3 regions of the Neosynechococcus sphagnicola sy1 genome follow, and region 2 is predicted to be linked to each of the others. Evidence: riboswitches for the same ligand, from Rfam matches in the RefSeq annotation. Region 2 holds a riboswitch; each other region holds the start of a gene.

Region 1 (10,570 bases), on a different contig from region 2:
TTCTTGCCCTGCCAGAAGGCGATGTCATCTACGAATTTGTTGACGGGCAAGCAGTTCCCAAGCTTTCAGACCCAGATATGTCTCCCAAATACTTTCATAGTTCCGTGACCGGCATCCTGTTTGTGTTGTTGCACCAGTGGAGCCAAGGACGGGGGCGAACTCGCATTGAATGGGCTGTTTCCTTAGTCCGTCAAGAGCAAGCTTGGGTACCTGTACCTGATCTGACCTATATCTCCTACGATCGCCTTCCCCTAACCTGGGGCGAAGATGCCCCCTGCCCCGTTCCCCCAGAACTCACGATCGAAATTATCTCTCCTGGGCAGACCTTTGGCGCAATGCTTGAGAAAGTAACCCATTATCTGTTGGCAGGTATCCTCAGGGCCTGGGTGGTAGATACCCAGGCTCACAGCATTACCGTCTTCTTTCCTGATCAGCTTCCCCGTACCTATACAGGCAATACTTCCCTTTCTGATCCTTTGCTGGAAGGGTTGAAACTTACAGCACGAGAGGTATTCCAAGATTTACAGTAACCTACTTGTTAAACTGGCTGAGAAAGCCCTCCCAGCAGGGATTTCAAGGATCGGCCTGCCAAACCTCTGATGCCGTAAGGCGTCAACAAAAAATCTGGGATTCTAAAGCTGGGGGGGGCTGACTCTGCCCCAGTCTGCTACCATAGGCTCTCTGAAGATTTTCCGCCGTCATTACCTCTTGGGGCGTACCATCCGCAATCAGAGAACGATTCAGTAAGAGTAATCGATCTAACTGGGTCAGGGTTTGTCCCCAATTGTGGCTACTGACCAGTAAAATCTTTCCCTCAGCCCTTAGCTCCGCATAGATCTCTAAAATCACGGCTTCGGTTGTTTGATCCACACCAGTAAAGGGTTCGTCAAATAGGAGTAAATCCGCTTTCTGGGTCAGTGCCCGCCCCAGAAATACGCGCTGCTGTTGCCCTCCAGACAACTCCCCAATGCGGCGATCGCGCAAGTCCCATATCCCCACCCGTTCCAGCGCTGATTGAACAATGGCGTGGGTTCCCTGACCCGGCGTGCCTAACCACCCTAAATGTCGAGTACGACCCATCATGGCAACATTGCGAACGGTGACTGGATAGTCCCAATCAATCTGCGATCGCTGGGGCACATAGGCTACCCGGTAGCGTTGCTGTTGCAGAGGTTGGGAGCGAAAATCAACTCCCCCACTCACGGTCGGCACCAATCCCAGCATGGCCTTAAGCAGGGTACTTTTCCCAGCACCATTGGGGCCAATCACCCCCACCAACTGCCCCGGCTGCACACTGAAATTCACGGCCTCCAGCCCACAAATCCCCCGATAATTGACAGCTAATTGCCGGACTTCTAGCATAAATCCTGGGTGGGCGAAATTTACGTAAGAATGATTATCATTCTAAGATAGCACCTTCCGTTTTTGGCATGAACATCCTATGTCTTCCCTCCGTTGGTTACCCTGGAAACCCTCCGTCCTTGTGATCATGGTGAGTTTTGTGGGTGGGTGTCATGCTCCTACCCCCCAGGCCACAGGCTCCCCCGCTGCCAGTCCCAGACTACAGGTGGTTGTCACCACTAGTGTGCTCTGCGGCCTCACACAAGAAATCGCCCAAGGAGCCGTTGCTCTCAACTGTTTGGTCAAGCCAGGAACTGACCCCCATGTCTATCAACCAACACCGGAAGACCGGAAGGCGATCGAAACCGCAGCCTTAATTCTCTACGGCGGTTACAATTTTGAGCCGAGTTTGATCAAATTGGTCAAAGCCACCTCTAATCCAGCTCCGAAGGTGGCCGTGGGTGAGGTGGCTGTACCTCAACCCTTGATGTTCAACGCAGCCGATCCTGATCCCCACGTCTGGCACAACGCCCAGAATGGGGTACGTATGGTGGCGGTGATTCAAACGCAGCTGACGCAGCTGGATCAGCGTCACAAAGATCGCTATCGCCACAACGCCCAGGTGCTCACCCACCATCTCACCCAGTTAGATACCTGGATTCGCTCCCAGATTGCGACCATTCCCGTCACCTCCCGTAAGTTAATCACCACCCACGATGCCTTGGGTTATTATGCCGCCGCCTATGGGATTCCGGTGGAGGGGGTCACTTCAGGGGATTAGCACCGACGAGAAGCCAACCGCCGCTCGGGTCAGGGAATTGGTTGAGGAGATTGAAGCTGCTAAAATTCCCACGATCTTCGCCGAGGTATCGGTCAACCCGAAGCTGTTGACAACCGTTGCTCAGGAGGCCAAGGTGCAAATTGCCAGCCGAGAACTGTTTGCCGATGGACTAGGAGAGCCAGGGAGTGAGGGGGATACCTACGCCAAAATGTTGGCGGCAAATACTCAGACCCTAGTGGAAGGCTTGGGGGGGAATTTTATCCCCTTCCAAGCTCAACCCTAAGCCAGGGCAGTAGCAAGAAAGGCAATCCCAACTAGAGCAAAGGCATAACCACTGATCCGTCTCAGCTGCATGAGGGATTGGGCTGCTTTCTCAGCAAGGAGCTGACCCACCCCTAAAGCCGAGAGGGCGATCGCGGCCTGAATCAGGGTAAAACCAACTAAATAGGCCACCAAGGGCGTTATTTCAGCACCCACAATCGACTCTCCATAGGCGTAGCCATGAAACACGCCTGCGATCGCAGCAATGCCCGTGATCAGGGCAAAATTGAGTTGTTGATTCCAGATTAAGATCAAGCCCAATAGCAACACACTCAGGGAAATTGCGATTTCGGCACCGGGGAGATCCAGGCTGCCCAAATGCAGTCCTGTTCCCACCATCGCGGCACCGACAAACGCTGCTGGAATCAACGCCCCCCAATGACGCCCAGCGGCGAGGAGCCCAATTGCCACGACAAAGGCGAGATGATCCAGGCCAATCACCGGATGGGCAAGTCCAGAGAGCAACCCCTCCCAGGCAGTTGCAGGGAGCCCCCCTCCCATGGCATGGTGAGCCTGGGCTTGGTGAGCGGCGTTCGATAGGGACAGGCTCACCCCGGCAATAATGGCGATCGCTCGGAGTTGTCGCTGTTTCCAGGATTGAGGTTCTCGCACCTGGGGGGAAATACTGGATATAGATTTCATGGTGTACCTCGCACACTCGATCAACCGATCACTTATCGGCAGGCATCCTGGCTGAGAGACCTCGGTCTCATGACAGTTGCGGGACAGCGTCGGACTTACACCGAACTTTCCCTGCTATTGCACCGCTGGTACAAAAACTCTGGTAGCTGCTCCCTACCAGAGCCGATAAATTTCTCTCACTGTACTGCACAACGACATCTTTGCCAGCATTCCCTGCAAGGGCGATGGCCAGAGGCCGGACGATCACCATCGCGGGTAAATTTGCCTGCAAAAGGTCTATTGGTATGCTGAAATCATCTTCACAATCTTGCTATACCGATAATTGGCTAATATATGACAGAAAATTAAGAAAGCTAGGGGATGCAACTTTAGGGAACTTGTGATTGATTCCCTGTGTCTGCCCTAAGCAAACTGGGGCAATTTTTGCTAATGAGCCGCTGCGTGTGTGAGGAAGTCAGTGCCAACTCGTCAGTATTCGCATCAACACTTGAGAAAAGCCCAATTGCGCCCTCGGAAATATAGCGCTCCCCCCCCCAAGAGATCGCAGCGACGGGGCCTTTCCTGGATATTGCCGCTGTTGGGGCTAACGGCCATTGCTGCTGCCAGTGCCAGTGCCGGAGCCTTCCTGGCGATGTCGATGGGCAAAACCCCCCTGATGCAGCGCCATCTCAGCCCTGCAGAGGCAGCTGTGTTTCATCAAGGCGATCGCATTTCGAGCAGCAACTTCCAGTTGCCCGCCCTCACGCGATCGGTGAATATCCTGGTGCTAGGAACAAAAGTATTGACCACCGAGGTGAATCACCTCCCCGCAGAACTGCGCAATTTACCCTATCAAGCCGTGGTCAATTCCTTTGACGGCTTGACTGATACCATGCTACTGCTACGGTTTAACCCCGAGACCCAGAAGTTGACGGTGATGTCAATTCCCCGCGATACCCGTACCTATGTCGAGGGGCATGGGGTGACCAAGATCAATGCTGCCAATGTCTACGGTGGGCCAGCTCTAAGCGCCCGTTCCATTAGCGAACTATTGGGGGGGTGGCGATTGATCGCTATGTCCGCATTAATGTTCAGGGGGTGGAAAAGCTGGTGGATGCCCTGGGAGGACTCACCATCTACGTCCCCAAAGATATGCATTACCAGGATGATAGTCAGCATCTGTACATCAACCTCAAGGCCGGGAAGCAACACCTCAGTGGCACCCAAGTACTGCAACTGCTGCGGTTCCGCTACGACAATTATGGGGATATCGGGCGGATTCAGCGGCAACAGATGGTGATGCGAGCCTTATTTGAGCAGGCATTTAACCCCACGACCTTGGCGCGATCGCCCCAAATTATTGCTGTGATCCAATCTCACATTGATACCAATCTCAGCGTTGAAGAATTGCTGGCGCTGGCTGGTTTTGCCACGGGCATCGATCGCTCTCGGGTGAATATGTTGATGCTGCCCGGAGATTTTAGTCGTCCCAGCGAATACGATGCCAGCTACTGGCTCCCCGATCGCGATCGCATTCAAACAATGGTCTCTCAATACTTTGATCTAGGGACTGTAACTAACTCCGGCGTTGATCCAGCCCGCTTGCGGGTTGCCATCCAGAACACGACTGGAGCGGATGGCATCACAGGGGAACTTGTCCGCAAGCTAGAGCAGGCAGGTTATGGCAACACCTACCTTGTTGACCCAATGCAAGAGTCCTTAAAGGTGACTCGAATTGTCGCTCAGCAGGGAGATCTCGCCAGTGCCGAAGCCCTGCGGCAGCAACTGGGCTTTGGCGAAGTCCGCATCGAAAGCACTGGCAGTTTGCAATCCGATATTACAATTCAAATCGGTCGGGATTGCTTGCAGCAACTTGCCACCCCTTAGTGTCGGCCACTGACCAGGGATCATCATTCACTCTTCCAAGGTGATCACCTGGCTGTAAGGGGGGCACGCCAGAATTTATGCATTTTAGATGCACAACAGCTTATCAGCATTCGAGCCAACTATCTGAGAGGCACGGCTCCCAGAGGGACTCGAATGCTGAGGGGTTGGATGTCAGGGAGCAGGAATAGGAACTAGACCCACCCGGTTTAGGACATTGCCTGGACAAGATAGTCAAAGTAGGGAGCAATTTCAGCTGCGTCCTCTTGGCTGAGTAAGTCTAGAGAGGCGTTTTTTCAGGCAGCGGATTGATTCCGCCATCCCCGGAACAGGAACCCCCAGAGAGTTGTACATTTCCCGTGCTCCAATGACTCCAATGGTTTCAATCGGCTCCTTATCGCCAGAGATAATACCGTAGGTAATGAGACGCAGATACCAACCATAATCTCGGAGACAGAGCGCCCGCTGCCGCTCACCGTAGGCATTCCCCCCCGGAGAGATGAAATCAGGTCGATTTTGCCAGAGTTGCTTACTGGCTTCTTGGACAATTTTTCGTTCGTTTTCAGTCAGGACGCTGGCAATTCGCATCCGCTGCTCACCTGTTTGAAAAAACTCTTCAATGCTCTTAAGCTCCCCGGTGCTGGGATAGCGCAGTTCGTCGTCGGCTTTAAGAATGACTTGGCTAACTACACTCATGGTATTGTCTTATTTCTGATTTACTCCCATCGTACCGAAGGATGCTTCAGTATTATCGACTGTCGGTGTTTTTTAAGATAGATTACAAATTTGCCAGTCTTCTAAGATGTCACCCGTTGGCACCAAGCAACCTAGATTTGGCACCTCTCCTAGAGAAGGGTGAGGCGTGACGTTAGCTGAAGTTGAGGGTGAGACTGGGTAACAAACGCTGGAGATTTTTTAAGGACTTCGTCTGCCAAAGCACTTTGTCTGACCCTTGTAACACCAGTTGCACATCCCCTCGCTGACGTACCTTGACAACAAACATTGACAGCATACTGATCCCAGAGCTGTTGAGAAACTCTAGTTCCTGTAGGTTTAGCGTACAGGAAGAGGATTGGTCAATTGCATGGAGTAGGAGATCCATAATGGGTTCATACTCCTTCATCCCATCTAAGCGGAGAAAGCCTCGGAAGAAGACCGTTGTCACTTCCGGTTCGTACCAAATACTGTAATCGTCTGTCTGAATCTCCACGTCCCATCACTCCCAGCCAAGTTTGTGGCAACCGTTCTCATTCGTTTGGTCTAAGCCTCTAGATAGGCCATAACGCTGACGCGAACTACCTCGGGGTTCGCTGCCATGGGCTGGAACCGCCAGCCAAATTTCGCGGAATAGTCGTTGATCATGGTGATGATCCCAATATTCGACGCTCCAGTTCCTAGGGCTGCATTCTCAAGCTGACGCGCATAGAATTCATCGGCATCTGACGAGAGAAAATCCTGAATAAATTGCTGGTATTTCTCAACATTTAGGGGATTGGCATAGTTAATGACCTGGAAAATAATGGCCTCTGCATAAAGATAGAGGGTGATGCTAATCGGCATCTTAGCTGAGATATCACTATATTTAACTGCATTCTCAATCAGTTCATTGGCAACATAGCTCACCGCTGCTTTGACGGTATTTTACGGTTAATCTTATTTTCAGGGGTTTCATCACCCGGAAAGAACGCTGCGAAGTAATCTCCTAAAAAATCAGCTGACAGTCCATAGTTACTCCAACGCTGCTGGCGAGCACTAGAACTGAGTGAGAAATTCAGGGTTAAAAACTCGTCACTAGCAGGAACCTCATCCAGAAAGGCTCCAAATGTTTGCGCGGTGAAGGATTGAGTCATGGCGGGGTTAGGCGGTGGGTGATATCTGGCATCTGGGAGCCACAGTGGATCCGCAGAGGGAAGGTGGGGATGACTTCAGGGGCAACGCTTCAGCCGACCGATTGCTCCTGTCCCATCAGAGAGCAGTGGACAATTTGATTTCGCCCTCGCTGCTTCGCCTGGTAGAGCATTTGATCCGCTGCCTCGACAAGATCCGTGGGCGATCGCTCGGGGGATGGCACGGTACAGACCACCCCAAGACTCAGGGTCAGATAGGGGCTGACTAAAGAGGTTTGATGGGGAATCCGGAGTTGGTCAATGGCGGATTGCATCTGTGTAGCAATATGAACCGCCCCTTCCTCGGACGTATGGGGCAAGATCGCGGTAAATTCTTCCCCCCCGATAGCGAGCAACTAAATCCAGGGAACGCTGAGAGACGGCAGAGAGAGACTTGGCTACGAGCTTGAGGCTGTCATCTCCCGCCAAATGTCCATAGGTATCATTGTACTGTTTAAAATGGTCAATATCACAGAGGATGATCGCGAGGGGAGTCTGACCTCGGAGTGCTTGTTGCCACTGTTGATCCAGATAGTCATTAAATCTTCGCCAATTGGGAATTTGGGTGAGGCCATCGATATTGGCCATGAGATTTGCCTGACGTAATTGCTGATCCCATTGCATATCCAGCACATCGCCGTGCTCCCGGATCGTCTCGACCATCACTTCCAGATCGTACCGCTCTTGGGAGGTAATCATCAGCAGCGTCTGCAACATGGCTTCGGTACGCTGATGTTTAGCAATCTCAACCTGAAGCTTGAGGGTGAGGTCGTGGAGATCTGCCTCAATGAGATCGCCATGCTCCGCAGTTGTCGCCAAGGCAACCTCTAGGTCATGGTTGCTACGTCGCAGTTCCTCAATTTCTTCCTGGAGCCGGGTAATTTCTGCTAGTAGTTGGATTTCGCGATCGGTGGATGGTTGACTCTTTGCCATCGGTAACCCTAATACAGATACAGACCTAGAACTGAAGCACAATTCCGATTTTTAGGACTTTTACACGGGAGGATCCCACTTTAGCGAAAAGAATAGCTAGGCGAGATCAAGATCAAGAGAGAGAGCGATCTGAGCGCCAGCATCTGATTAACCTTAACAGGATTTCATTGAGCACCGACTAACTGCAAGGGCGAATCAATCTGTTTAACCCCAGACCCCACGGCTCCAGAACCAATGGGGATCGGATAGAGCGTCATTTGAGAATCATAGGCAGTCATGTCAAGGTACGGTGGGGCCTCTGATTGCCACAACTTCAGTCCTCCCAGATTTTAGTGCAGGAAATGGCGCATATCAGTGAAGACCATTACCAAATTTAACTCGTTGGCGGCCTGAATCGAGTCTTGATCTTTGACGCTGCCCCCAGGTTGGGCGATCGCAATAATTCCCGCTGCCGCTGCCCTTCTCACGGAGTCATCAAAGGGGAAGAACCCGTCACTGGCAAGGGTGGCTCCCTTCGCTTTTTCCCCCGCCTGATCCAGTGCCAGCTTCACCGAACCGACTCGGTTCATTTGTCCGGCTCCCACCCCCAAGGTGGTGCGATCGCGGGTCACCACAATAGCATTGGACTTGACATGCTTCGCCACCTTCCAAGCAAACAGCAGTTCTTCCAGTTGGGCTGGGGTGGGTTGACGTTCCGTGACGACTCGCCATTCCGTCGGATCCGTCCTTTGATCATCCCTAGCCTGCACCAGCAATCCCCCCGCGATCGCCTTCACGGTGTGGGGGAAGCCCTGATTCAAATCCGGAAGAGATAGGACTCTGAGTTTAGATTTTCCCTGGAGAATCCTTTCTGCATCAGGGTTACAGCCAGGGGCAACCACGCATTCTAGAAACGTTTGGGTGAGAACGGTCGCCGTGGGGGCATCTATGGGACGATTGAGCGCCACAATGCCCCCAAACGCAGACACGGGATCGGCATGGAACGCCTTTTCATAGGCGGTAGCAATGCTATCGGCCAAGGCAACTCCACAGGGATTGGTGTGCTTGATAATCGCCGCAGCGGGGGGTTGCGGCAAACTCGGCAACAATGCAGCGGGCTGCTTCTAGATCCACCAGATTGTTATAACTGAGTTCTTTCCCTTGGAGCTGGATGGCAGCAGCCCAACCCGTGGCTGGGGTTCCGACCTGATACCAAACAGCGGGTTGGTGGGGATTTTCGCCGTAGCGCAACGCTTGAATTTGCTGACCGAAGAGGGTGAACTGTGACCGGAGGGCGACGGTGTCTTCTGGTTGACCTTGCAGGTAAGTGGCAATGGCTAAGTCATAACGGGCAGTATGGGCAAAGGCAGTCTGAGCACAGGCTTGGCGAAAAGCGAAGGAGATACTGCCCTGCTGTTGACGCTGTTCTTGTAGGTAGGCTGGGTACTGGTCTGGGCTACAGAGGACGGTTAAATGGGCAAAGTTTTTAGCCGCCGCTCGCAGCATCGCTGGCCCACCAATATCAATTTGTTCGACGGCGTCTGCCAGGGTGACATTGGGCTGGACAATGGTCTGTTCAAAGGGATAGAGATTGACCACCACCAAATCAATGGGTCGAATCTGGTTGTTTTCTAGATCGGTGAGATCCTGGGGGACATCCCGACGGGCAAGAATGCCCCCATGAATGCGAGGATGCAAGGTTTTGACCCGTCCCCCGAGAATTTCTGGAGAGCCGGTATAGTCGGCAACCTTGGTGACCGGTAGCCCAGCGGCTTTGAGGGTTTGGGCGGTACCCCCACTACTGATTAGATCAAAGCCAAATTCCTCAACCAAACTGTGGGCGAACTCAATCAGCCCTGTTTTATCCGATGTACTTAGCAGTGCCAGCCGTGCCATGAGATGTCTGTTGCCTATGAAATCAAGATCCCTTTATTAAGGTATCGCAGTCCCGCTCAGTCACAGGGCATTGTCCCAGCATCAATACTCATCGCTAGGGTGACGGATCTGCGGTTCGCTGCTCCTGAACATCTCCATGGCTGAAAACCTCAAGCTCTCCCTAGCCGCAATGTACTCCCCTGAGAACGGGATGCTCCTGCAACACCGCTCTCCCTCATCCTCAGAACCTTAACCTCAGTCGTTGTTGGATTTGAGACCTGACAACAGCGGGATAAATCGTGGCACCGGTCAACTCTTTACAGTGAACTCCCCAAACTTCACGGAATCCTTACGATCAGTAGGCATCAATTGAGACATTATATTCAGTAGTGCTGATCACACTTAAGTTCTACAGTTATCGCGAGGTGAGGTGGCGTTATGTTAGAAACATCATCATCCCTCCCACTCCAGCTCTTGGGTAGTGGGCAACTCTTGTCTCTGTCTCCTCACCATCAAGGTTGGTTGATCTTACAGAAGCCTTTTTATACTGAATTCGTCGGCCCGGGGGCTGCCATCGGTGGGAGTTTTGATGTGCAGTGCAAATCCATCTTCGCGATTGGAGATGTGCAATTTGTTGCCCCGACAACTCTTGCGGAAAAGAAGCAGGCATTTCAAGTCCGGATCAACTCGATCCAACTGCTTCATGAACTGATGCAAGAGATTTCTCCCCTGCAACGGGCGGTGTTGCTGGTTGAGCAACTTTGTTCCATGCTAGGCATCGGGCTAGCCCAAGAGATTCCCCATGAACTCGCAGCTCAGCTCATTGGGGTCATGCCCCACAATCTGGAGATTGCTTGGAATCACTACCTCAAATGCCAGTCCCTGAACATCCCTAGCGCCCTTGATCCCGTGCTTGCAGGAGAGTCAGCCTCAGTTAGCCCCCTGCGTC
Region 2 (10,570 bases):
TTCTGCGACGAGAGCTGTTGCCCCTGCTGGCAAATCTGCGCCTCGCCATTGGATTGTTATTGGCGATCGCCCTATTGAGCATCTCCGGTACCGTCATTGAGCAGGGACAGGCGGCGGCTTTCTATGAGGCGAATTACCCCGAACATCCGGCTCTCTTTGGCTTCCTCACCTGGAAAGTGTTGTTGTTACTGGGGCTGGATCACGTCTATCGCACCTGGTGGTTTTTATCGCTGCTGATTTTGTTTGGTTCCAGCCTCACGGCCTGTACCTTTACCCGTCAGATGATTGCGCTGCGCTGGTTTTCCCGCACCTGGAACTTTTATACTCAGCCCCGCCAATTTCGGAAGCTAGCCCTGAGTGCTGAACTGACAACGGGTTCCTTAGCCGATTTAGTTCCCCTGTTGCGGCAGCGTCGATACCGGATTTTTCAAGAGGGGAGTTCTCTCTATGCCCACAAAGGACTGGTGGGACGGATCGGGCCGATTGTCGTCCATGCCAGTATGTTGATCATCTTGGTGGGGGCCATTTGGGGAGCTATGACCGGATTTGTGGCCCAGGAGATGATTCCCAGTGGCGACACCTTTCAGGTGAAGAATATTGTGGATGCGGGGCCTTGGTCTCAAGCCCAGATGCCCCAGGATTGGTCGGTGAAGGTGAACCGCTTCTGGATTGACTATACCCCTGATGGGGTGATTGATCAGTTTTACTCCGATCTATCCGTTCTCGACCCCCAAGGGCAGGAAGTGGATCGCCAAACGATCCATGTGAATCAGCCCTTGAAGTACCAGGGCGTTACGTTTTACCAGGCAGATTGGGCGATCGCAGCGGTACAGGTGAAGATCAACAACAGTCCGATCTTGCAGATCCCCATGGCATCCTTACCCACCGAAGGCAGGGGGCGACTCTGGGGAACCTGGGTGCCCACCAAACCCGATATGAGCACGGGGGTCTCCCTGATTGCCAGGGATTTACAGGGAATGCTACTGGTCTATGACAGTACCGGGAAGTTAGTATCAACGGTGCGGAAGGGCATGTCCACGGATGTGGAAGGGGTGACCTTAGCGATCGCCGATCTGGTGGGCAGTACCGGACTGCAAATTAAAGCTGATCCAGGAGTTCCTATTGTTTATCTGGGGTTTGGGTTGTTAATGTTAGGGGTGATCATGAGCTACATCTCCCACTCCCAAGTCTGGGCACTGAAGCACGAAGGCTTCCGTTTATGTCGGGGGGGCGCACCAACCGCGCCCAGGTAGCCTTTGAGCGCGAACTCCTCACCGTGTTAGAGCAACTGAGTCAGCAACCTGTGGATGCTACCCCTGAATCGCTCTCCGAGTCCTGCGCTCGTTCCTAAGATTGAACTTATGACCATTCCCCAACCTCCCTCCGAGCAATTTTTAACCTTAGATCAGTCGGCTCAGGTGGATGCAGCCCTACTGTCCTCCCATGAAAAGTTTTTGACCCGGTTGACCCTGTCGTCGCTGAAGTTGTTGAAACATATCGCCCAGGAAAATCAGATCCCTATCGAAAACTTAACCACCCCTCAGGTGATTGCCTGGTTTGAGCAAGATAGCAAAGTTCGCCGGGAGCAAGGGTCTGAAGCTGCTTATCTGCAATGGTGATCAGCAAGCTCCCCCCATTTGCAGCCGTCCATTCATTGGGGTGCTCAAAAGAAAAAATGGGGTCAGCCTGCGTCTAGCTCACTGACCCCATCTGCCGATCCTTGTAAAGAGAGAAGAACACTGAAAATCACTATAAATTTATTGACAAATTTTGTCAATCTCTATTGAGAGTTTTTTCTCAGTAAATTTCAGATGAACTGGATTGACGCTAACCCTTGAGGATGGATTCTGGAAAATCAGGACTTAGATTTTGCACTGAAGCGACTGGAAGACGGCGGCAGCGTTTTTTTCGGCTTGTGGCCCCGTGGTCATCAGTACCACCAAGCGCTGACTATTGTTGAAAATAGTTGCAGCTTCGTAGCGGACAGCAGCCACCTCACGGTTGGAATTGACCAGGGTCAGGGTGCCAAACTGTTGCAGTACCTGCACCGACTGACCGCAAAAGGACAGGGATGTGGTTTGGGCGGTATCTACCTGAAACTGGCTCTCGCTCGGGTAATCTTCAGAAAAGGAGAGGGCGTAATCGGTGAGTTTCCAGGGATGCTCTTCACTCCCAGGGTCATCTACGGGCGCTTTCACAATCAAGAGGGCGGTGGCTGCGGGTTCAGTATCTGCTTGATCAGGGTTGCTACTAATCACCATTGCCACTTTCAGACCCCCAATGTTGACCCCAAAGATACCGGTGGAGCTGGGTGGGATCTGGTAGCTGATCATGCTTTGGGCGATCGCCTCGGCCCGCCGTGGATCAAAGGCATAGCGCACTGCTTTCATTCCCAACCCCATGAGAGCCACCATGACAAGCGCCACAGCACCCGCAGTAATGGCGATGCCTTCCCAGATACTGACGGAGTAATTCTGAGACAACTGGGGGATTGAGGGCGTTGCAGCGGTGGGAGGTAACTGATTCATGGCCGTTTCCCATTGGCACTGCTAGTGGATAAACCATCGTTGTCAGCCATCTGTGATTCCTCTCCCTGCCATCCAGAACTTAAGTCATCCACTGGTTGTCGCGTCCTCTGGCTCAATCGAGATCAACTCCCAGAAAATGATCTAAAAATCGAGTACGCCAGATGAGACGCAAAATCAAGCACCACTCTAAAGCCACGCAGCCAATAAAGAGATAACTGAAGTTACTTAAGCGAGACAATTCAAAAAATTGACGAAAAGCCGGAACCGCAACAATCACAAAGTAGCCCCCTAGGAGCACAACCGCAACCATGGCATAGCGCCAATCACCACTCAGGGGCTCTCCCCCCACCCAGGCGGTCGTTGGCGGCTTGAGAAAGGGGATTAGCAGCAGTTGCCCCATGATCAAAATCGTCACCAGGGCGGTGCGGGGAATTGCCAGATCGACATCGGTGAGTTCGGCCTCAGGAGGGAGATCGAGCACCGCTACCACTAGATAGAGCAAATAGATCAGTAACGATACCAAGGCCAGACTGAGACTGGCCGGGACAATGAAATGCAACATCGAGCGCACCATGCTGCGTCGGGGTAGGGCACCTGGTGTCGCCCAGACGGGAATGAACATGGTGGGGAAGCCGACCCCAATCAGGGCAATGATGGCACTTTGCTTATTTTCCAGGGGAAAGCTATCGGTGACCACCGCCGTGGCAAAAATCAGCAGGGTGACACACAAACCGCGTACCATAAACAGTTTCATCGCATCCTGTACCCCATTGCGAATCCGTTGACCTTCGAGAAAGGCTCGGGGTAAGGCGGCAAAGGAGTCATTGAGCAACACAATATCCGCAACCCCACGGGTGGCTTTGCTGCCACTTTCCATGGCGATCGCCAGATTGGCTTGTTTCAACGACAGCACATCATTGACCCCATCCCCCGTCATAGCGACATAGCGCCCGGAGTCCCGAAGACAGCGCACCAGCCGTGCCTTCTGATCGGGGGTAATTCGCCCAAAGATCGTACTGGTTTGAGCCACTTGGGCAAATTCTGCCGGATCCATCTGGGCAAGCTCCTGACCGGAAACCACCTTGATGTCAGACTGGAGTCCAGCCTGTCGAGCCAGGGCGGCAACGGTTTGGGGATTGTCCCCGGAAATAATTTTGACCTCAATACCCGCACGGGCAAACCCATCCAGGGTGGCTTTCGCTTCGGGACGCAGGGTATCGCCAAAGATCAGAATTCCCAGGGGCGTCAGGGGCGTTGGTAATTCAGGTGGGTCGGCGATCGCCAGTTCTCCTGGGTGATGGGCAAACAACAAGACCCGCAACCCCTGTTCGGTTCCAGCCTGAATCTGGGGTTGCAGGGTTGCGATCAAAGGGGTGACGGCTGCCAGAATTTCTGGGGCTCCCAGGACATAACTGCCGGGGTAATCGGGATGGTCAAACGCCAAAGCACTCCATTTTCGCGCCGAGGAGAAGGAAACTTCTGCCGCGATCGGGCGCACTTGACCTGGACAGACAGCGGCGATCGCCTCACTGGTGCGGTTGCCACTCTGGGTCGTGGCTGCATAATCCCCCAGGATTGCCAAGAGTTCGGCTTCGGGCAGATCAAGGGCCAGGACGGTTTGTAAGTGGATTTGATTGGTTGTCAAGGTGCCAGTTTTGTCTAGGCACAATACATTGATATTGCTCAAGGACTCCACTGCATTGGCCTGTTGGATCAACACATTCTGTCCCAACATCCGCACGGCTCCCAAACCGTAGGCCAGGGTAATGGCCAACAATAAGCCTGCGGGTACTAGTCCAGCAATCACCGCTACCCGCTGCACCACATCGTTCAGGGAATGCACCCGACTGACAAAGCTAATCCCCACTAAAATCCAGAGGAAACAAGCAATCAACTAAAAAAAAACCCCGAATCACCAGGTTAATCTCTTGCTGGAGTGGGGTCTGCATTTGGCGATAGGCTCGGGCTCCGGTCAGTTAACTGATAGGCGGTGGTAGCCGTACCGACCTTCTCGGCTCGGTAGTAGCCACTGCCGCTGACGCAAAAACTCCCTGAATAGACTCCATCGCCCTTCTCTTTGGGAATTAAATCCGATTCTCCTGTCAGCAGGGACTCATCGACCTCCATCCGCTTTTCCCCCACCACCTGACCATCGACTAAAATTTGATCTCCCGGTCGCAGGGGGAGCAAATCCCCCACCACCAAGGCGACCGGATCAACCGTTAGCTCCTCACCCTCCCGAATTACCGTGGCTTGGGGGCGGTGCAGCAGGGCGATTTCATCTAGTTTTTTCTTGGCCCAAATTTCTTGAACAATGTTAACTAATGCCCCCCCAAAGATCACCACCACCACCAACAGGGCATCCCCGACCCGCCCCAGAAATAGAAACACGAGGCAAATGCTAAAAAAACGCGGCGTTGATGAAGGTGAAAATATTTTCCTTCAGGATTTGTCGATAGGGGCGGCTGGTTTGCAGCCTGACATCATTCCCTAAACCAGCGGCCCGTTGCTGAGTGACTTGATCTTGAGTTAAGCCCTGCAACACCACAGTGGCATCTAAAATATCGGACTGACTCATGGAGGAGCGGTGCATAGGGAAAGAGCTGCTGGTTCTAAGCGTCTGTTAAAGTTTGACCGGAGGCGATGGCATACCAGAAGCGTTGCTAGAACGGGTGCAGTTGCTGTCGCAGGAGATCAAACAGGTTCAGCTCAAACTCTTGGGAGAGGGCTTGACAGACCTTGACCCCTCGGACACTGTTGCCCCGCTGATCCAGGGGGGGCGAGAACACCCCAATGCCCATTAAATTCGGGACGATGGCAATAATGCCACCACAGACTCCACTTTTGGCGGGAAGACCGATTTGGTAGGCCCACTCCCCGGCAAAGTTATACATGCCACAGGTGTACATGACACTGAGGATATCTTTGATATACTGACCTGCGATCGCCCGCTCCCCTGTGAGTGGATTGACACCATGATTGGCCAGAGTAGCAGCCATAACGGCCAAATCTCGACAGGTGACCATGACCGAACATTGCTGAAAGTACAAATCCAGGGATTCTTCAATTGGTTCGTCGATCATGCCGAAATTCAGCATGAGATGGGCCATGGCGCGATTGCGATGTCCGGAGGTGCGTTCAGAGACAAACACCGCTCCATCTAAGTAAACATCATGGCCGATATAGCGCCGAAACATTGACAGCAGGCGGTTGAGTCGTTCCGCTGGCCCCTGGCCCTGAATCAGACTCGTCGTGGCGATCGCCCCGGCATTGACCATTGGATTATAGGGACGCTTGGAATGTTCATCCAAAATAATGGCATTGAAGGCATCCCCCGTGGGCTCCACACCCACCTTGGTGAGCAAGTAATCCCGCCCATGATCTTCGAGGGCAAGCCCATGAACAAAGACCTTCGAAATCGACTGAATGGTGAAGAGTTGTTGAAAATCCCCCACCTCAAACACCTGCCCATCCACCGTCACCAGGCAAATGCTGAACAAGTCAGGGTTCACCTTCGCCAGTTCGGGAATGTAGCTTGCCACCTTGCCGATCCCCCACGGGGGTGGTACTGCTGGGTGCAGCGCCTCTAGAAAGGCTTGCAGATCTGCGGGATGGTTTTTCAGCCTGGTAATGCCGTTTTCAACTGCTTCAAGCATAGGGATTTCAGCGCTACCGTTGACGGGAAACGTTTAGGAGTTGGAACCGGGTTGTTGATCATCTAACCATGCTGCCCACAGATCCGGTCGGCGATCGCGGGTACGGTGGTGTTGTTGTTCAGCCCGCCACTGGGCGATCGCCCCATGGTTGCCTGAGAGGAGCACCTCCGGCACCGCCCACCCCTGAAACACAGGGGGTCGGGTGTACTGGGGATAATCCAATAGTCCAGCTTCAAAGCTTTCAGCTTTTAAAGACGCTTCCTTCCCCACTGTGCCGGGTAACAGCCGCACCACGCCATTCATCAGTGCCAGAGCTGGAATCTCACCGCAGGTGAGCACAAAATCTCCCAGGGAAACTTCCCGATCCACTAGATGGAGCACCCGCTCGTCCACGCCTTCGTAGTGACCACAGATAATCACCAGTTGCTCGTAGTTACTGGCAAATTCCTTTAACAGCTCTTGCTTTAGGGGTTCCCCTTGGGGTGTCATCAACAACACCAGCCCGGGGGGAGAGGCTGGGGAGGGATGCCACTGCGGCAAAAATCGGCTCTGGCTTCATCAGCATTCCCAACCCCCCCGCCATAGGGTTCATCATCCACCCGATGGTGTTTATCCGTGGTGAAGTCACGGGGGTTTGTCAGGAAAACCACTGCGATTTGCTTCGTCAGGGCTTTCCCCAAGAGTCCCGAAGTCAGGGGGGAACTAAAAAAATCAGGAAACAAGGTGACAATATCAATGCGCATATCCCCTCCCCGAGGCTCGGAGAGCAGTCTTGGGCGGAGAGCTAGGTCGCATCGTTGACCATCGCCCCTCGTAAAAATCTACGTGCTGCACAGGAGATCTGGCTGACAGTGACAACAGAGCTATGCTAGATCAGCCCCGACCAGAGATCTAGTGCTTATCCGCAGTCATGGCCATGGAGAGGGGAGAAGTTTTACTGCTGCGCCGAGGACAGACCGGGTTGCCACCGTCGTAATTGAAATCCCAGCAATACCCCCAGCCCCACCAGCGTGGTGAGGTAGATGAGAGTGATGATCCGCACCCGCAGGGGTGGTGCTACCCCCTCCACTTCCAGGATCTGCCCCACTTGAAAGGGGCGAAATTGCCGCTCTGCCCCTACCTGGGGAGCTGCCTCCACGGTAACTTGGTGAGCAGCCCCATCAAAAAATTGTTGCTGCCAGACAAATTGTCCCTGGGGATCTGGAATCCCTTCATAGGCAAAGGCAATCCAGTGATTTTCCAGTTGGGTGGTTGTGATCCGCAACAGCACATCGGTGGCGGGTTGATGGGTTTGGGTGTCCATCACTTGTACTTGTAAATGAGCGGGTTGGCCGACTCTGGCATGGCTATCGCCGGAGAGGTGCATTTCCCATCCCTGAGATCGAGCCTGGGTGGGGATCTCAACCGCAGGCGGCACTTCCATGTCGTGGGACATTCCCATGTCGTGTGACATAGCCATCGAATGGGGGGATGGAGCCAGTTCGGCGCTGATGTTGATCCAGAGCAGGGCTGCGATCGCCACCACAATAGCCCCACTCAGCAATAGCCGCACGGATTGCGGCGCGATTGCTCCCGGCTGGATTGCGGATCGCTCTCCGATGACCCCAGCCCCCCCCGGAGGCCGACCATCAATAAAACTCACCGCTAGAATGGCAAAGTTGCGATACTTTACCCAGTTCTCCGACACAGAGAAGGTTAGGGTTTGGGCGATCGGGGTAAAGGCATGGGGGACGATTGGGGTGGCTTGCACCCGCAATTGGTAAGTCCCCCGAATCGGTAACATTTGCTGAAGGGTTAAGATCCCTTGGGGGGCGATCGCTGTCATTTCTAGCAGCTCAGTACCTTCCACCATGGGGAAATCCGTTGTCAACCAGGGCGTTGGATTGGGCGTCAAAATTTGCAGATGCAGATTGACATTCTCCAGGGCATGACCTGCCCCGTCCACTGCTTGCAGGGTCAACTGTACCGGAGTCTGGGGGCTGGTGGCCTCGGCTTCAAACGGCATTATCTGTTGGACAGAGGGCATTGTGGTCAGTCGCACAGACGGTGGGGAAGACTGAGAAACCCCTACCAACCCATAGAAAAATATACCCATCAGGCAAGCCGCACTGATGAGAACAGAGAACTTGAATTTTGACATTACTTAACCCTGAACTTTCACCACACCTGTTGGAAATAGCCAGCCCTTAATGACAACCCACCAGCAAGGTATGATGACGCAGGGAATGAAACTGGTCATGAATGGGCGGATACGTCGTGAAGTAGAGCGTCCAGAGTGTGAGGGAACAGAGCGAGAGGTAGAGGGTCGCTTGGACAGGCGTTGAGAGCGTCCAGCGCCGAACCTGTTGCTGAGTCGAAATCGGAGATTGAGCCGTCATCTTATACCTCGCAGATGAGTGGAGCATGGTAGAAGCAGCGGCGGGCATTCTGGCTGAAGAGCGCCAAGGAGCAGCTCTTTCACAGTTGCGGGACAGCGTTGGGCTTGCACCAAACTTTCCCCGTTTCCTCTGATGGCTGATCCCCACCAGAACCGTGCTAAGTGTTTCTGAAGTTTACTTTACTAAGTCCGCATCGAGACCATTTTGTAACATGTATCTTGATTCGGTTAAGGCAACCGCAACGCCGTCTTACCTCAGTTTTTGACCTGGTAAAAACCAGGAGGGAACTGTCGTGCTGGGTTAAAGTTTCCGGGTACTGGCCCGGTCTACTGCTGCCAGCCTGGGATCGTTCCCGATGAAAAGGGTATAGATCAAAAAACAATATTGGCAGTCACCAACATTGCAGCATACCTCCCCCCCATTTTACTCAGATCAGCTGTTAAAGATCAGAATTAGTTATTTTGCCATACCAAACAGACTCGATCTGGTCAGCGATCGCTAGGGCTTGGGCACGACATGCCTGGTCGAGGAGCACGGTCACATGGCCCAACTTGCGCCCTGGACGGGATTCCGTTTTCCCATACCAATGGACAAAGGTCTGAGGCATGGCTGCTAGGGCTTGCCGATTGAGCCAGTAGTCACTTTTGGCATATTCATAGCCCAGGAGGTTGACCATCACGGCTCCCGGACATTTCAGAGCCGGACTTCCCAGGGGTAGCTGACTCACGGCTCGCAGGTGTTGCTCAAACTGGGAGGTCTCACAGGCATCGAGGGTGTAGTGACCGGAATTATGGGTGCGGGGTGAGATCTCATTAACCAGCAGTTTGCCCTCAGCGGTGTAGAAGAATTCAATGCCAAAGACACCAACGGCCTCCAGTGCGGTCAGGAGGGTTTGGGCGATCGCTTGAGCCGTTTGAATCACTTGAGGCGGCAGATCGGCAGGTACCAATACCCGGCGACAGACCTGTTGATGTTGCTGGGTTTCAACGACGGGATACACCACCACTTCCCCCATTACCGATCGGGCGGCAATCACTGCCAGTTCTCGTTCAAAGGGAATGAAAGCTTCAATCAGAGGTGCCGTCAACCAAGCTTTACTGGGGTCTTGATGCTGACTCCACGCCAGATCCAATGCCGCCTGGTCGGGAAAGATCAAGGTGCCTTGACCATCGTAGCCGCAGCGTCGGGCCTTGAAAACCACCGGAAAGGTGGGGGTAAAGGGTGTTACCAGGGCTTCTCCCCCGATAGTCCAGGGTAAAAAACGGCGGGAACCGGCAGACCCAGTTGCTGGAGAAAACAACGTTGCTGGTACTTGTCTAGGAGGGGGGTCCAGGGCTGTGAGACTGGGGCGAAAGCAAACCCCCGTGAGCCGCTAAGGCAGAGAGAGCTTCGAGATCAATAAATTCATTTTCAAAGGTGATCACCTCACAGTAGGTTGCCAATGCTGCCGTGGCTTCCCTATCTGCGATCGCCGCCAAAATGGTGTGAGATGCCCCAGCCACGGCTGGATCGCTGGCATCGGGGGTTTGAACCACCAGCTCAATTCCCAGGGAGGGAGCGATCGCTGCCATCATCCCGGCGAGTTGTCCCCCGCCAATTACACCGACTCGCTGCAGGAAGCTCATCCGCTCAGCCACACCCTAAGGAGTCCCTGGTTGCCACCCCGGTCTTGGAGTTGACCCCACTGGCTTGTTGACAGAGGCTTTTTAATTGGGCTCCATCCAAAATCGCATCGCTAAAATCTGCCCCGGTGATCTTTGCCCCTGTAAATAACGTTCTCAGCAAAATCGACCCACTCAACACCGCGTCCTCTAAATTCCCTCCCTGCAAGTTCACCTGATCCACCATAGCGTTGGACAAATCTGCCCCCTGTAAATTCACCTTGGTCATGGTTGAGCCACTTAACACCGCGCCGCGCAGGTCAGCACCGGCAAAGTTGGCAAATTCCAGATTGGCATTGGAAAACTCGGCGGTGGGTAAACTCTGTCCAGAAAAGTCCCGACGAGAA
Region 3 (10,570 bases), on a different contig from region 2:
AATTTACGGGCTTCTTTGGAGAGGGTAACCAGGGTGTAATGGGCATCGGCGGCATCTTGAAGCACATGATCAAATTGAATCCGTAGGGAGACCGTGCCTGCGGGTACTTGAGCCACCAGATCCATGCCTTCTGGGTCTAGGGCAACTAACTTGGCCGTTGTCAGATTCTGGGGGCCACCAAAGGCTTTGACATAGAGCACTAGATCCTCGCTGTGGTCTGCATTCATGTGATCACAGATACGTTGGCAAATGGCAGCAGTTAAGGGTTCAGACATCAGTAAAAGTGGGGTAGATGGGTAAGGATGGCTGCGGGGAAGTTCCCGGCTAAGCGCTAACTCAGACGTATGGTGCATTCTAAGATCAATTGCTGGTTTTCAAGGGAATAGGGCTGGATCAGCAGTGCCTCACGAAATGACTGAATGGCGGCTCGGTAATCCCCGATGGCGGCGTAGCAGAGTCCCAGTCCATGTAAGGCTCCAAAGTGAATCGGGTTGAGGCGGACTACCTCCATACAGTCGGCGATCGCCCGTTGGTACTGACCTTTGAGGTAATAAATCACTGCCCGCCGGTTCCAGGCTTCTGCAAAATCAGGCATATTCCGAATCAATTGGGTCAGCAGTGCCTCTGCTTGGAGATCTTCGTCCGCTTCTAAAAGTTGCTGCGCTAGTTGCAACTGTTTCAAGCCGACCAACCCCTTTTGCTCAAACCACAGTTTCCATAGGGCTTCAGTGGCACGGGCACGCACCACCCCACTGGTGTTGTTTAAGTCTGCTAGGAGTGCATCGGTTGATGGATCCATCTTCATCTACCCAGCTATACGCTCATTGAGGGATGGCTCTACATTTACATAGCCAGCATACAAAAAAGCGGCAGCAATTGAACCCTGACAGCCGTGAATTGCTCCTGCCGTTCTCCATCAATGAGCATCTGGGCGAGGTGAACCTTGAGCCCCCGTCTGATGGTCTAAGGATTGTAAACCTCACCATTTCTACACATCACCCCCAGAAATAGATCTGGGGGTTTTCTTGGCATCATGGGGTAGCCGATATTCACTTTAAGTTCCATCCCCGACCTGGGGTACACTTTCCCACCCCGGTGTCCCAATCTTGAGTCTGCAACCCATCTCCAGGTTCAAATTTCCGCAGATTGATGAGTCACCGGGGTGAGATGATGTGCCAATGCGATTTTGTGGCGATAGCTATAATGGTCTTCTCAGCCAACTTGTTGAGTAAAAGTCATTACGGGAAATTCCCAGTCAGTTGATGATCTTAACCACAACCGCTGTGCTTCCAGGAGCCGAAGTCGAAGCTTACCTGGGTATTGTCACCGCTGAAGTCGTCTATGGCAGTAATGCCATCCGGGATTTTTTCGCTGGCATTCGCGACATCATTGGGGGTCGGACTGGCAGCTACGAGCGATTGTTTGAACAGGGACAACGGGAGGCGATCGCCGAACTAGAGCGTCGGGGGCAACGCCTAGGGGCAACAGCAGTGATTGGCATCTCCCTGACTACAGGCACGATCAACCTGGATGCAACCGGAGTGCTATTGCTGATTACAGCTACTGGAACTGCGATTAAACTCAAACCCTAAGCCTCAGCACTGAACCAATGACAGATCAGCGATCCGGGCGTAGCCCTTCCACAAAGGGAACCTCAAAGCACTTGGTGTGCATCACAGGGCCATGGCCGAAGTAGCCATCTTCCCCAAACAGCTCGCCATGATCCGCCGTAATAATAAAGTGGGTATTGCTGGGAGCTTTATCGAACAGTTCTCCGATCAAACCATCCACATATTCCACACATTTAATCTGCTGTTGGCGCAGTCGTTCCATTTCTGCTTGATTAAAAAACTCATCCTTTGACTGCTGTTGGGTGAGCATAAACTCATCCATCTCCTTAATAATCCCATGCACCCCTGAGATGCGGGGCATGTCATCGCCATTCAGCATGTAGGGGTAGTGGGTTTCCCCAAGATTGAGAAAGTAAAAGTGGGGCTCATCCTCTGGAAATTCTATTTCTGCCACCATGGAGGCAAAGTCATTGTGGTGGGGCATAAGGCTGTAGTCATCAAAAAACTTGCTGATGCTAGTCGCCGGATTCAAGACGGGCATGGAAACCCGACCAATGGTCGTGTAACCCTGATCCCCCAAAACCTTGGGCAGCGACAGTTGGGGCAGAAAGGTTTTGAACGATAAATCAGGAACGTCCAGTCGATCAACCCACTTGGCAAATTCCTGCTTGTAAACTTCTGAGGCAAACACCCCTTGGGGGCTGAGGTGAGGTACCAACCCCATCAGCATCACGTAGTGGGACGGAGATGTCCAGGAGGCGTAGCTATAGCGACGTTCTACCAGACCTAACCGATCCATATTGGGGGTAGCGGCTGCTTGGAGGCTGTCGTAGCGACAGCTGTCCATGATGATATAGACAAAATGATTCGCCATGCTCGGTAGAAAATCGATAGGGTTCAATTCAGATCTAGGATGGGAAACAGGGGACAACACCAGGATTCTACCCAAGTATCCAGTCGCCAACTGCCCATAGCCACCCGTTGTCAGGCAATCGGTGCGGCAGGCTCGAGTTCCTGCTGCAACCATTCGCAGTCAACTGGATGTCATAATTGATGGCTTGATTATGGCATTGGTGGTGGAGAAAGTACCACGGTCAGCTGCGGCTGACGCAAACCAGACCAGGGAGAGGAGGAGACACCATGAACTTACAATCCTTAGTCATCAAAATCCGGAAACCCGAGCAATTCGTTAACCGCTCGCTGGTTGTACTCAGAACAATGTTGATCATACTGGGGGCGATCGCCGTCGGAGCCCTCCCCGGACGTACCTTTAATCCGAAGGATCTTCAGCGCTTGCAAAGCAGCAAAACCTGCCCTGACTGCGATCTACGGCAGGTGATTCTGGTGGGTTCGGATCTAAGTCGGGCTAACCTCACTGGCTCAAATTTAGCCGACGCCACCATCACCCGGGTCAATCTTGAGGCCGCCAACCTCAGTCGGGTGAATCTCAATGGAGCTAACTTGACAGAATCAAATTTACGGGAGGCCAATCTCAATGACGCTAATTTGGAGGAAGCCAACCTCAGCGGTGCCAACCTGCGGCGAGCCAAGTTAAACGGGGCAAAACTAGAGAGTGCCTTCTACGACGACCAGACCAGTTTCCCGGATGGCTTTAACCCCGATCGCGCTGGGATGCAGCGACTCCGATAGTGGGGACTCAACTCAGGCACAGGCGAGGATTTCCCCAGTCTCTGCTTAGACATTTACCTTGGCTGAAGGCTCTCCCCCAATTTCTCGGGGCTGTTCGAGGGTGTCCGTTTTGAACTCAAGGCAGTAACCGGCACCATAGACGGTTTTAATGAAGCGAGGGTGGCGGGGATCAGGTTCGAGCTTGGTTCGCAGGTGACGAATATGGACACGGATGGTTTCAATGTCATCATCAGGATCGTAGCCCCAGACCTCTTTAAGAATCTCACTGGGAGAAACGGTTTGCCCATGACGCTGTAATAGGCAGTGCAGCAGCTCAAACTCCAAGTGGGTGAGCTTGATCGTCCGCTCAAACCAGATGGCTTCAAACCGCTCTGGGACAAGGGTGAGGGGGCCATAACTGAGGATTTCACTATGCTTGGCAGCCTGGGGAATGCGATCGGCTCGGCGGAGCAACGCCCGTACCCGTGCCAGCATTTCTTCTAACTCAAAGGGCTTGGTGAGATAGTCATCAGCCCCGGCATTAAAGCCCTCAACTTTATTTTGGGTCTGCCCTAGCGCAGTCAGCATTAGGACTGGAATATCCGCCGTGCGCTCATCCCGACGTAATCGCTGACAAATGGTAAACCCATCGACCTTCGGTAGCATCAGATCCAGCATGATTAAATCGGGCTGAATTTGCAGCGCCAGAGCTTGGCCTCTAATGCCATCGGGAGCTTGACTCACTTCATAACCAGCCATTTCTAGGTTGATCGCCACCAACTCGGAAATTGCCGGGTCATCATCGATAATTAGAATTCGTGGCATCATTAACAAGTTTTAATTATTAAGCGTTGCGTAGCTAAATCAATTGCTTTGTTGAATCTTGAAGATCCATGTACAGATTATAAGCAGGGATTCTAAATTCTTTGTGAATATTGCTCGACGATCCCCCGGATTATCTCAACTATCTGTGAAATATGACGATTGGAACACTCGTGCTACCGACACTGCTCCTACTGGCATTACTGGGGGTTGTCAACTATGACCAGATTCTGCGGCGATCGCGACTGCAAATTCCCCAATTGCAGCCTCTGCCCCAACCCCTACCGACCATTCCGAGGGTGGCGGTGATCATTCCGGTCTACAACGAGGCGGAAAATCTCCGCGATTGCCTCTCCAGCATCCTCCAGAGTACCTCACTCTCCACTATGCACCTGAATGTCTGGGTGGTGGATGACCAGTCCACCGATGGCACCGGGGCGATCGCCCAACAGCTGCAACAGGAGTGGGCCGATCCCCGATTGCATCTGCTTCCCGGCCAACCCCGACCAACGGATACTCTCTGGATGGGGAAAAACTGGGCCTGTGCCCAGGGAGCTGCCCAAGCCCGTGGGGAATACCTGTTGTTCCTGGATGCGGATGTACGGCTCCAAACCGGTGCCATTGAAGCGGCAGTCCTACAGGCCGACCAAAACCACGTCGATCTACTCTCCTGTGGGCCTCAGGTGCTCTGTGGCTGTCTTGCGGAGTGGCTGGTACAACCGCTGCTGTTCAACCAGCTGCTGATTGGCCTCGACTGGCTCGCGATTAATACCCCAAATCCTGCGGTCGTTTTTGCGGCGGGGCCGTTTATGCTGTTTCGTCGGTCTGCCTACGAGGAGATTGGAGGCCATCGGGGGGTGGCCGATCAGGTGGTGGAAGATGTGGAACTTGCCCGCCGGATCAAGCAGGCAGGGCTGCAATTTCAACTCATGCTCGCCCCCGCCTTGGTGACGGTACGGATGTATCGCTCCTGGGCAGCACTGTGGGAAGGATGGACGAAGAATCTTTATCTGGGGGCGCAGCGACAACTATCCGCCATGGTGACGCTGATTTTGATCATGGCGGTCATCTATGTATTGCCCTGGATTGGCCTGGGGGCGATCGCCCTCAAAATGGCCCTCACCCACTCCCTTGTCTGGATCGATGGTGTTAGCCTCGCCTTGCTCCTAGCGGCGATCGCGGGGCAGTACGATCTGCGACGGTTAGGAGCCGAAATCACCCAGGGGTCAAGCCGCTACTGGTGGCTGACGGGTCTGGGAGGACTGTTGGTCGCCGCGATTGCCCTAGGATCGGTGATTAAGACCGAAACAGGGTGGGGATGGACGTGGCGAGGCCGACCGTTGCAATTACCCCAGGGATAACCTCACGATCAGCCCGTGGTGACTTCTGACCGAACCTGCCAAAATAGCCATTAGATACGGACATTCACTGGAACAGTCTATGCAATTCTCACTGTTTTCTCGGCTGCGACTGCAATTGACCCCATGGCTTGTCACCCTAGTGGTGACTGGGGCAATCGCGTGGGGAATGTTTACCCCTGTGGCGCTGGCAACCACTGCAGCAGCTCCAGCAGTTACAGCAGTTACAGCAGTCCCGACCCAGCCCTCTCTGGCAACCCAGGCGATCGGTCAAGGTAGCTTTGTTGCAGCGGCGGTTGATCGGATTGGGACAGCGGTTGTTCGCATTGATACGGAAATGACGGTGACCCACAGTAGCCCTGATCCAATCCTGGATGATCCCTTTTTTCGACGGTTTTTTGGGGAGGAAATGACCCCCCCGCTACCCCCCGAGAAGAACGGCTGCGGGGGCAGGGATCGGGCTTCATTATTGACCGCACCGGGATCATTCTTACCAATTCCCATGTGGTCAATGGCGCTGATAAGGTCACCATCACCCTAAAGGATGGCCGCACCTTTCAAGGCCATGTGCGGGGAGCCGATGAGGTTACCGACTTAGCAGTGGTCAAGATTGACAATGGCAGCAGCGACTTACCCGTTGCCCCTCTAGGCGATTCGGATCGCGTCAGAGTTGGAGATTGGGCGATCGCCGTTGGCAATCCCCTGGGGTTGGATAACACCGTCACCCTAGGCATTGTCAGCACTCTGCATCGTTCCAGTTCTCAAGTGGGTATCCCCGACAAGCGGGTGGATTTCATTCAAACCGATGCCGCCATCAATCCCGGCAACTCCGGTGGCCCCTTACTCAATGATCGGGGGGAAGTCATTGGCATCAACACTGCGATTCGTGCGGATGCCATGGGGATCGGCTTTGCGATTCCGATTAACAAAGCCAAGACCGTTGAGGCTCAACTGGTTAAGGGGGAAACCGTTGCCCATCCCTATCTGGGTGTGCAAATGACAACCCTGACCCCAGAATTGGCAAAGGAAAACAATGAAGACCCTAACTCGGCCTTCTTAATTCCTGAAACCAATGGCGTTATCGTCCTCCGGGTACTGCCCAACACCCCAGCAGCCACTGCTGGCATCCGCCGGGGTGATGTGATTACCCAAGTAGATGCCCAAGCGGTCACTACTGCCGAGCAGTTACAGAACCTGGTGGAAAATAGCCGTGTGGGTCAGACGCTGCAATTGAAAGTACGACGGGGGAACCAAACCCAACAACTGGCTATCCGCACCGCTGAACTTCACAGCGACAGCTAATCCTCCCACAACTTTTAGTGGAGAGTGACAGCCTGTTCAAGGGGAGATTTCTCGGGGGCTGCAACTCCTCAAAAAACTTGCCAGCCCCCTAGGGAACCTGCCAAACCCTCTGGTGATAGTAGGTCAGGTCAGCTTCCCGGTCAACAACTCCAGAGCCATGGTTGTGATGGTGTTCATAGCTATGATCTTGATCATGATGGTGGGAATGCCCATGGTCATGGTCGGAGCTAGAACTGTGGGAGTGCCCATGGCCTGCGACCGCTTGCTGGGCAACTGCCAACCGAAACTTGCACATTTCACAGTTCATCTGCACTTGCCCTAATTGGGTTTCAATCTCGCGATCGCGCAGAATCTGGAACAACTGGGGATGCTTTCCCATTTCGGGCAGGCACGTTAGTGAAATTTCTGGATACTGTTGCTGTTGTTGGGCTGTGATGTCAAAAATTTTCTTCACCAGCACCCCCGTAAACAGAAAATAGGGTAGGACAATCACTCGCTGCGGATGATAGAGGCGGGCGCGGCGGAATCCTTCTTCGAGGCGGGGATGGGTGATGCCAATAAAACAGGTTTCCACTGTCAGGTAGCCACTGCCCTCCCAAAGCATCCGGGCTAGCTTATAGATATCGCTGTTGGCATCGGCATCGCTAGAACCTCTTCCCACCACCAGCAAAACAGTATCTGCACGGGAAATGCCCTGGGGATTTTGCTCGGGTTGATCCAGTACCGCAAGGCGTTGATGCCACAGATCCAGCAATCCAGGGGTGATGCCGAAGTGGCGACCATAGTAAAACTTGAGCTGGGGATGTCGCTGTTTAGCCCGGTCTAGTTCATTGGTGACATCAAACTTGTTATGGCGGGCAGCAAACAACAAAATCGGTAGCACCGAGAATTCTTCATAGCCTGCGGCAACACAACACTCAATGCCCGCTTGAATCGAAGGCTGGGTTAATTCTAGAAAGCAGGGCACCACCGGGCGGGTCGAGTCCAATGCCTGATAGTGACTGGCAAAGTCGAGAAACTCTTGTCTGCCATCGGCATCACGACTGCCATGCCCCACCATTAACAGTGGACGTTGCAACGGTAACGGAGCAAAGCTCATCCCCGGCTGAGAGGGCTGGGGTCGATTGAAGTCAGCGATCAACATAGGTTTTGATGTCCCTTCCTGTGCATCGCAGGAAATACTGGGGAACCAACGGAGCGCCGGGCGCTCAACAAAGGCATTCTGGCTTGCAAGCCCATGGAAAGGACGTGCTTACAGCTGCGGCACAGCCCCGGAGTTACACCGGAGTTTCCCTTTGCTGCGGGTGGTTCACAGATGCACTGCTATCTTAGCCCGAAGCGGCCTAGAACTCCCAACGCATGAATATGTGTTGGCAGGTTACCCTGGAAATACAACGGGCGATCAGGGGCGAGAAAGCGAAAATTGCAAAAAAATGGCGTACCATCCAAAGTGATCAACTGTAAAGCTTCAGGGAGTATCTTGGCCGCATGAAGGATGATACCCAGACTGAATCGCCGGAACTTCAGGCGATCGCTGCAACCATTCGCACCCTTGCAGATCAACGTCAGGGAGATAGTCTGGCACTGCTGGCAATCCTTCGAGTCCTCGAATCACTGCACCGGGAAATCCGGGATGGCTACTTCCAAACCTCCCTCCCAGACAATCGCCAGGGGCTCTATGCCCTGCTGCGGGATATTGAAGCCAAGGGCGGCTGGCCCTATATCTACAGCCGGACGCTGCGATCGCTGCTAATCCAGTTGACATTGGCGACTACCAGTGCAAGTACACCCGCTGCAGTCTCCTTGGAACCCCCAACGAACACTGAAATCGTCGGCAACCCACCCACAGAGATAGCGATCCACCCGGCACCAGATTCCGTACCTTAGTTCAGCCACTGTCTGCAACCCATCACCTTCCAGATCATGGCTCTAATCCTAAATCGTTGGGCAGCTCAATCTCAGATCCGGACAACACCTGATCAACCTCGAAGGCAGCCCGTTCTGGGAAGGTCGTTAATGGCAGACCCGTTTCAATGGCGGCTTGTTCTCTGGCATCTAGATAGGCACTGGCAAAGATGTTTTGTAGATAGACTTTTAGACTAGGACTGTCTTCCAGGAGTCTGAGCAATCGCTTCCGATGCTCTCGAATGGTACCCGCCCAACTATTTGATCGAAAACCAGGTTGATACTGCCACTGGAGGAGATGCACTAACAATATCTCTAGATTGCTGAGAACAGCAGGCTTTTCACTTCGCCCCAAGGTTGCCAACTCCTCGACCAAGTTTTCGATATCTAGCTCATGGAACTTCCCTCGCTGCAATTGCTCGGCAGTTGTCGTCAGCCATTCATAGAAATCGCTGTGATACAAAGACGTTTTGGAGTGGCAATTGTGCGCCAACATCTGGAACTTACCATCGTTAGTATCACTTTGGCCCATGGTGCCATTGCTTGGCAAGCTTACCCCACCCAGACAGTCAGCGATTGGACTCCCGCAATCACCGTCAGCCACCCTTTAGAGACAATGCCAGCGGGTTTCACCATCTTTGGTATCAATCAGTGCAATCCCCTGGGCTTTGAGGTGATCCCGGATGCGATCGCTCTCGGCCCAATTTTTCCTCTGGCGGGCAGCTTGGCGCTGTTGGCAAAGTGCTGCAATTTCCAGATCGCTGATCCTATCTTTTACCAGCCCTGGGCTGTCCGCTGATAGATCTTCATTCTTCCTGGAGGCTGTGGATGGAGTCCCCAAGCCTAAAACTTGGAGAAGATTGATAAAGGTTCGCCATTTCGGTTCTAGACGCTGAGAATTCAAGACCCTGCTCTCGTCCGTAATATGTTCATGAACCATGATGTTACTGCCGAGAATCAACTCCTTCGCCAACTCAAACAGTACCGCAAGCGCGATCGGTGAATTAAAATTATCATCCATTGCTGCTTCAAACCGTTCGATTGCCTGGGTATCGAGCAATGCTCGGTTGTCAAGATCATCGGTCTTCCAACCATAGCTCTGATTGAGTTGCAATCCCGCGACTAAGGCATCATCAAGGGTCTTCCAGCTATTCTGTGCCGAGGTAATTGCTTCTGTTGTCAGGTCAATTGGCTTCCGGTAATGGGCTTGCAGCACAAACAGCCTCAAGACCATGGGCGGATAATCCTGGAGAAAATCCCGAATGGTTTTGAAATTATTCAAAGATTTCGACATCTTTTCTCCCTGAATATTGACAAAACCATTGTGTAACCAATAACGAGCCAGGTGTTTCTGGGTTGCGGCCTCCGATTGGGCAATCTCATTTTCATGGTGGGGAAAGACCAAATCCATCCCCCCTGCATGGATATCAATGCTGTTGCCAAAAGCCTGCTGTACCATGGCTGAACACTCTATGTGCCAGCCTGGACGACCTTTTCCCCAGGGAGAATCCCAAGGTTCATACACCCCTATTTCTTCAGGTTTTGCTGTTTTCCAGAGGGCAAAGTCTAAGGGGTGACGCTTTTTCGGTTCAGCTTCGTCAACCCGACCGCTGGCTCCGGCTTCCATCTGCTCTAGCTGCCGTCCCGACAGTTTGCCATAACTGGGGAATCGATCCACGGCATAATACACATCCCCATCCACAGCGTAGGCATAGCCTTGATCGATCAGGGATTGGATTAAAGCAATAATCTCAGGCATCACCCCTGTTGCTTGGGGATAGGCATCGGCTGGCAGAATATTCAGCCTTGCCATGTCCTCGTGATAGGCAGCAATGTAGCGTTCTGAAACGGTCTGCATGGAAGAACTTTCTGCCTGGGCGCGGCGAAGAATCTTGTCGTCAATGTCGGTAAAATTCTGGACGTAATGCACCCTATAGCCACGCCATTGCAAGTAGCGACGCACCATATCCCAGACAAGGTAAG

The links. A riboswitch is a leader RNA that binds a small molecule or an ion and turns the genes downstream of it on or off. The one in region 2 is predicted to bind cobalamin.
Region 1: it holds a riboswitch for cobalamin, as region 2 does, so the genes downstream of both, DO97_RS10830 (HupE/UreJ family protein) here and DO97_RS04640 (CbtB-domain containing protein) in region 2, are expected to answer to the same signal.
Region 3: it holds a riboswitch for cobalamin, as region 2 does, so the genes downstream of both, DO97_RS18990 (sirohydrochlorin chelatase) here and DO97_RS04640 (CbtB-domain containing protein) in region 2, are expected to answer to the same signal.

The regions. Positions count from the first base shown of each region.
Region 1 is NZ_JJML01000022.1:8,848-19,417, forward strand. Features, by position in the region: gene DO97_RS10815 (Uma2 family endonuclease) at 1-530, shown strand, start outside; gene DO97_RS10820 (metal ABC transporter ATP-binding protein) at 613-1,362, opposite strand; gene DO97_RS10825 (metal ABC transporter solute-binding protein, Zn/Mn family) at 1,442-2,122, shown strand; gene DO97_RS26400 (metal ABC transporter substrate-binding protein) at 2,085-2,405, shown strand; gene DO97_RS10830 (HupE/UreJ family protein) at 2,402-3,085, opposite strand; cobalamin riboswitch at 3,116-3,256, opposite strand; partial or broken gene DO97_RS27620 (hypothetical protein) at 4,002-4,058, shown strand; gene DO97_RS27625 (LCP family protein) at 4,124-4,951, shown strand; partial or broken gene DO97_RS10840 (allophycocyanin) at 5,158-5,644, opposite strand; gene DO97_RS10845 (slr1659 superfamily regulator) at 5,817-6,158, opposite strand; gene DO97_RS26415 (slr1658 superfamily regulator) at 6,209-6,571, opposite strand; gene DO97_RS26420 (hypothetical protein) at 6,568-6,798, opposite strand; gene DO97_RS26425 (diguanylate cyclase domain-containing protein) at 6,888-7,190, opposite strand; gene DO97_RS10855 (diguanylate cyclase domain-containing protein) at 7,093-7,767, opposite strand; partial or broken gene purH (bifunctional phosphoribosylaminoimidazolecarboxamide formyltransferase/IMP cyclohydrolase) at 8,097-9,642, opposite strand; gene DO97_RS10865 (hypothetical protein) at 10,060-10,570, shown strand, end outside.
Region 2 is NZ_JJML01000008.1:50,536-61,105, forward strand. Features, by position in the region: partial or broken gene DO97_RS04605 (cytochrome c biogenesis protein) at 1-1,351, shown strand, start outside; gene DO97_RS04610 (hypothetical protein) at 1,362-1,619, shown strand; gene DO97_RS04615 (hypothetical protein) at 1,863-2,528, opposite strand; gene DO97_RS04620 (HAD-IC family P-type ATPase) at 2,641-4,422, opposite strand; gene DO97_RS25890 (P-type ATPase actuator domain-containing protein) at 4,449-4,919, opposite strand; gene DO97_RS25895 (hypothetical protein) at 4,930-5,121, opposite strand; partial or broken gene glsA (glutaminase A) at 5,192-6,076, opposite strand; partial or broken gene trmD (tRNA (guanosine(37)-N1)-methyltransferase TrmD) at 6,218-6,927, opposite strand; gene DO97_RS04635 (hypothetical protein) at 7,119-8,324, opposite strand; gene DO97_RS04640 (CbtB-domain containing protein) at 8,371-8,562, opposite strand; cobalamin riboswitch at 8,584-8,734, opposite strand; RNA gene ssrS (6S RNA) at 8,792-8,974, opposite strand; partial or broken gene DO97_RS04645 (5-(carboxyamino)imidazole ribonucleotide synthase) at 9,002-10,187, opposite strand; gene DO97_RS04650 (pentapeptide repeat-containing protein) at 10,192-10,570, opposite strand, start outside.
Region 3 is NZ_JJML01000067.1:14,644-25,213, forward strand. Features, by position in the region: gene DO97_RS18950 (DUF2470 domain-containing protein) at 1-275, opposite strand, end outside; gene DO97_RS18955 (tetratricopeptide repeat protein) at 332-805, opposite strand; gene DO97_RS18960 (YbjQ family protein) at 1,263-1,592, shown strand; gene DO97_RS18965 (sulfatase-like hydrolase/transferase) at 1,618-2,445, opposite strand; gene DO97_RS21595 (pentapeptide repeat-containing protein) at 2,712-3,221, shown strand; gene DO97_RS18975 (response regulator transcription factor) at 3,267-4,025, opposite strand; gene DO97_RS18980 (glycosyltransferase family 2 protein) at 4,178-5,383, shown strand; partial or broken gene DO97_RS18985 (HhoA/HhoB/HtrA family serine endopeptidase) at 5,463-6,682, shown strand; gene DO97_RS18990 (sirohydrochlorin chelatase) at 6,771-7,826, opposite strand; cobalamin riboswitch at 7,882-8,014, opposite strand; gene DO97_RS25485 (hypothetical protein) at 8,171-8,569, shown strand; gene DO97_RS19000 (DUF29 domain-containing protein) at 8,604-9,119, opposite strand; gene cysS (cysteine--tRNA ligase) at 9,195-10,570, opposite strand, start outside.